Regions from separate parts of the Mesobacillus sp. QJM3NY_10 genome, predicted to be linked through region 2. Evidence: predicted binding sites of a transcription regulator. Region 2 holds the regulator's gene; the other holds the start of a gene.
What was found. The regulator LexA, encoded in region 2, represses DNA repair genes until DNA is damaged. The targets are predictions, from matches to a motif close to CGAACATATGTTCG.
Positions count from the first base shown of each region.

Region 1: a site for LexA is predicted at 1,527-1,540, ahead of AC0VX7_RS16210 (Y-family DNA polymerase). Genes of this name have one in related genera too.

Region 1 covers NZ_CM149675.1:3,205,739-3,208,217, reverse strand. Annotated here, with positions in the region: gene AC0VX7_RS16220 (DUF4179 domain-containing protein) at 1-1,167, shown strand, start outside; gene AC0VX7_RS16215 (YqzH family protein) at 1,199-1,390, opposite strand; gene AC0VX7_RS16210 (Y-family DNA polymerase) at 1,620-2,479, shown strand, end outside.
Region 2 covers NZ_CM149675.1:1,962,435-1,964,913, reverse strand. Annotated here, with positions in the region: gene AC0VX7_RS09720 (YneB family resolvase-like protein) at 1-304, opposite strand, end outside; gene yneA (cell division suppressor protein YneA) at 329-643, opposite strand; gene lexA (transcriptional repressor LexA) at 798-1,421, shown strand; gene AC0VX7_RS09705 (hypothetical protein) at 1,585-1,788, shown strand; gene AC0VX7_RS09700 (ATP-dependent DNA helicase) at 1,994-2,479, opposite strand, start outside.

The DNA of each region.
Region 1 (2,479 bases), 1.2 Mb from region 2:
ACCGCGTTGCTGAGGACCTCGGAGACATTTGCTTCGTATGTCACTTCGATTCCGGGGTTGGAGAAGATTGTGGATCTTGTCCGGTATGATAAAGGGCTGACTGCAGCCGTTGAAAATGATTTCGCTCAGAAAATCGGAGTATCTGATGAACATGACGGCATCAAGATTACTCTGGACTCGGCGATTGTCGATGAACAAATGATGGTGCTGTTTTACAAGGTGGAAACTTCCGGGGAGCATAAAGAAGTTTCGATTGATAAATTTTGGCTGACCGATCACGAGGGAAAAGGTATCGAAGAAATAGCATTTTCTTATGACGGGTGGTCAATCAATCCTCAGGATAAAGATAAGATACTTCAAGCTACCTTTGAATTCTATGGCAATAACCGCCCTGAAAATCTTAAACTGAACATGGAGCTTAGTGAGGGCAGAACGGAAGAGGGCGAGCCTGTGCATAAGTTCGCTGACACATGGGTGCTTCCATTCTCGGTTGACAAGGATGCTTTCAAGGATAAAAAGGAAATCATTGATGTCAATGAAACAGTCGAAATTGAAGGGCAGAAGGTTACTGTAGAGAAAGTGTCGATTTATCCAACGAGAATAGGAGTGACAGTCCATTTTGATAAGGAAAATTCTAAGCAAATCTTCGCTTTCAACGATTTGAGGCTCGTCGATAAAACTGGCGAAGAATGGGCCGCTATCAATAATGGAACTACTGCCCGCCATATGGATGAGTTTACAAAGGAATTTTTCCTGCAAAGTAACTTTTTTAAAAAACCAGAGGAGCTTTATCTCCGCTTCAATACTCTGCGTGCACTTGATAAAAAAGAGCTGGAAATCATTGTCGATCCCAAGGAGATGGAAGTGCTGAAGGCTCCTAGTAATGGGGGATTGCTGAAGATGGGCAGGGAGGAGAATCAGTTGCTGTTCGCTTTCGAAAGAAATTCAAAAGAAGGGCCTAACCATGTTTCATTTGACCAGGCTGTTGATCAGAATGGAAAAGAAATCGGTGATGGTTCATCAGCAATTAGATGGAGCGGCGAATCAGGATTGGTTGAAATCTTGATTCCTTACTTCGGAGAAGGGGCAGCACCCGGACCGATTACCCTGAAGTTGAATGATTATCCCGCAACAATCAAAGGCGAAGCAAATATCAGATTAAAATAATCAAAAGGCTGTCCTGTAGGGCAGCCTTTACCTATGTAGCTAAAAATTCATAAACCGCATCATTGATGATGTCGTGCAAATCCGCCTCAGGCTCATCACTTTTCAGTTCCACAATCTTTTCATATATCTCTTCGAACTCCGCCTCGCCGAATGGCAGTGAATCATCATGCCGGTACTGCACGAAGCATTTCTGGACCATTTTGCGAATGAGTTTTATATCCATAAAAAAGCACCTCTCCACTCTTGATTATACTTGGAATTCTTCTTGAAAACACCCATCCATAAAAATCTCCAGTCCTGGCATGACTCACCATTTACACCTTAATTAAGTCAGTCACCCGGAAAATTACCATTGAAACCGAACGCATATTCGCTTAATATAGTGGGTATAATGAAACGGAACAGATGTTCTTATTATCAGTTGATACTCATGCGGAAAGGAGAAAGGAAACATGGTCGATTACAGCGAAATGCCGCAAAATAAAATTTTATGTGTGGATATGAAGAGCTTTTATGCAAGCTGTGCCGCCGTGATGCTTGGCCTTGATCCGCTTGACTGTTATCTGGCTGTCGTCGGGAATCTGGATCGTCCCGGGAGTGTCGTCCTCGCAGCTTCACCCCGTTTGAAAAAAGAATTCGGCATCAAAACTGGGTCAAGAAAATTTGAAATTCCTGATGATCCGCGAATTATAGTCGTTGATCCGCAAATGTCAACATACCTGCGAATCTCCACGGAAATCTCCCGTGTATTCAATCGCTACGTTCCAAAGGAAGCAATCCATACCTACAGTGTCGACGAAAGCTTTATAAAGGTGGACGGAGCTTCGAAGCTTTGGGGTGACGCTGCTTCAATCGCTAAAAAAATCAAAGATGATATTGAGCGCGAGTTCCAACTTCCATGCGCGATTGGAATTGGGCCGAACATGCTGATGTCGAAGCTCTGCCTTGACCTTGATGCCAAAAAGAAGGGCATTGCTGAATGGACCTATGACGATGTCCAGACGAAGCTATGGAACGTCTCGCCGCTCAGGGAAATGTGGGGAATCGGCCGACGCGTCGAGAAAACACTGAACAGCATGGGGATTTTTACCGTCGGCCAGCTGGCCCGCTATGACCTTGAGAAACTGGAGAAAAAATTCGGCATTATGGGCAATCAGCTATACTGGCATGCATGGGGAATCGATTTTTCGGATATCGGTGCTCCGATCATGGAAGGGCAGGTCAGCTTTGGGAAGAGCCAGATTCTGCTTCGCGATTACAAGGAAGAAGAGGAAATCAAGCATGTCATCCTCGAAATGAGCGAGGAAGTCGC
Region 2 (2,479 bases):
CACTATATAATTTTACATTTTCTTTTAGGATACAATGAAGAATCGCAACCTTGGCATTACCTCTTCCAAGTCTTGTTTCATCCTGGATGAGCAATGCCCCTATATTCTTGTCCTTGATCAATTCCAGCAGTTCCAGGATCCCTTCCCTTTCAAGATCATAGCCACTAGCTTTTTCTTTAATAATACTCGCTACTTCAAAACCATAACTGCTTGCCAGACGCAGTAACTCTTCTTCCTGCCTGACCAGCGAAGTTTCCTGCGTTTCCTTCGTTGTACTTACGCGGCAATAAATGATTGCTTTCATGTTGTCACCTTATTCTAGTCCAATCTATCTTTCTGCTCCGGCAATCTGGGTAGGCTCCATCTGTTCAGCCACAACAGGGATTACCAGTTCATCTCCCGGAAAGACTATTTCCCCAATAATTCCGTTTTCTTTTTCTACCCAGCTAACGAATTCATTTTCGGTAAAATTATGTTCGCTGGCAAACACCTCTGCAATTTCCCACAGTGATTGTCCTTCTTCTATAGTAACAGTTATGTATGCATCTTCGTTATTTAATTGCGCTTTTGCTACGAATGAAAAGATTAAGCTGACTGCAAGCAGGATCAAGGCATATGAATAGTTTTCCCAAAGTTTTTTCATTTACGGCACCCCTTAACGAATGTATGTTCGGTTAATTAATTTTATTATAAATCGAACGTTTGTTTCGTGTCAACTCAAAAATTCGAACTTATGTTTGTATCTGTGGAATAGACATGGTATAATTAGGACAAGAAAATATACGAGGTGCGTAAATATGACAAAGTTATCTAAGCGGCAACAAGATATATTTGAATTCATAAAAGGCGAAGTCAAGAAAAAAGGGTATCCGCCATCTGTACGCGAAATCGGTGAAGCGGTTGGGCTTGCATCAAGCTCCACTGTCCACGGACACCTTGCAAGACTTGAGAGCAAAGGCTTGATCCGACGCGATCCTACTAAGCCGCGTGCAATAGAAATCCTGGAAATAGAAGAAGATAGCCGCATTCCTAAATATAAAGTGGTTAATGTACCTGTTGTCGGTAAAGTAACAGCTGGTATGCCGATCACAGCCATTGAAAATGTAGAAGAGTACTTCCCTCTTCCTGATCGCCTTGTTCCACATGATGAGCAGGTTTTCATGCTTGAAATCATGGGTGACAGTATGATTGAAGCAGGCATCCTCGACGGTGACTATGTTATTGTTAAGCAGCAAAAGACTGCTAATAACGGAGACATTGTTGTAGCAATGACAGAGGATGATGAAGCAACAGTTAAGCGTTTCTTCAAGGAAAAGGATTATTTCAGGCTCCAGCCGGAAAACCCTACGATGGATCCAATCATCCTACGTAACGTATCCATACTTGGTAAAGTAATCGGTGTATACCGGCATATGCATTAAAAAAGCAAGCGGGCTCCGCTTGCTTTTTTTCTTTCTATTGAACTTTTATCATATGAGACTAGCACATTTATTAGAAAAATAGGTAGAGACCCTAACAACTTGTCCTTCTCCACATAAGATATTGTGTAAGTATCTTTCATGATGGAAAGGAGTTGAGTTTCTAATGGGATACAATCGTAATGACAATGATGTAGCAGGCGTATTTTACCCTAACCGTGACAGAGACAGAGTCAGGGCAACTGTTGATTTTGATGACCTTTGCCGTGCTGTGCGCCGTTGTTTGATCGAGGATTTAGTAGCCGGTGCACGGGATGATCGAGATGACGATCGTGACCGCCGACGCAGAAAGTGCGGTTGCAGAGACTAACACCTATAAGAAAAGCTCCAGCGCCTTGGTCAGCCCCGACAAGCGCTGGAGGTCCTGACAGTGAAGTCGTTCTTTGACTTCATTGGCAGGACCGAAGCGACTCGAGGGGCTAGGCGCTGGAGCTGGACAATTCTCGAAGTGAAAATTTTATACTTTCTTATCCAGCCAGAAAAATCCCGAAAGGATTAGTCCTTTCGGGATCTTTTTATTTCCATTGAATATTTTGAACAGGCAGTACACCTTTTAACTCTTCATAGTACGCAGCTTTTTGATTTTGATTAAGCCATACATGTACGGTTCCGCTATCTTGATTGGTTCTGATCAATCGTCCCATTCCTTGTCTTAGGCGTAGGAGCATATAGGGTATATCTACCTCAGCAGCTGGATGATCCGCATGCTTTCTTTTCGCCTGGAAGACTGGGTCATGAGGCGGGAATGGCAATGACGAAATGATGACTTGAATCAGTGACTCTCCTGGTACGTCAAGGCCTTCCCACAGGTTGAAGGAACAGAGAACAGAATCGACGTCATTCTGGAATTCCTTTACGGTTTCACTGATTTCGCGGTCTCCCTCAAACAAGATAGGGAAACTCCATTCTTGTTTTTCAGTCCATGCCCGGAATCGTTCCATTTCTTGCATAGAAGAGAACAGTACAAGCGAGCTGCCATTCTTACTAATAATGTCGTCCCC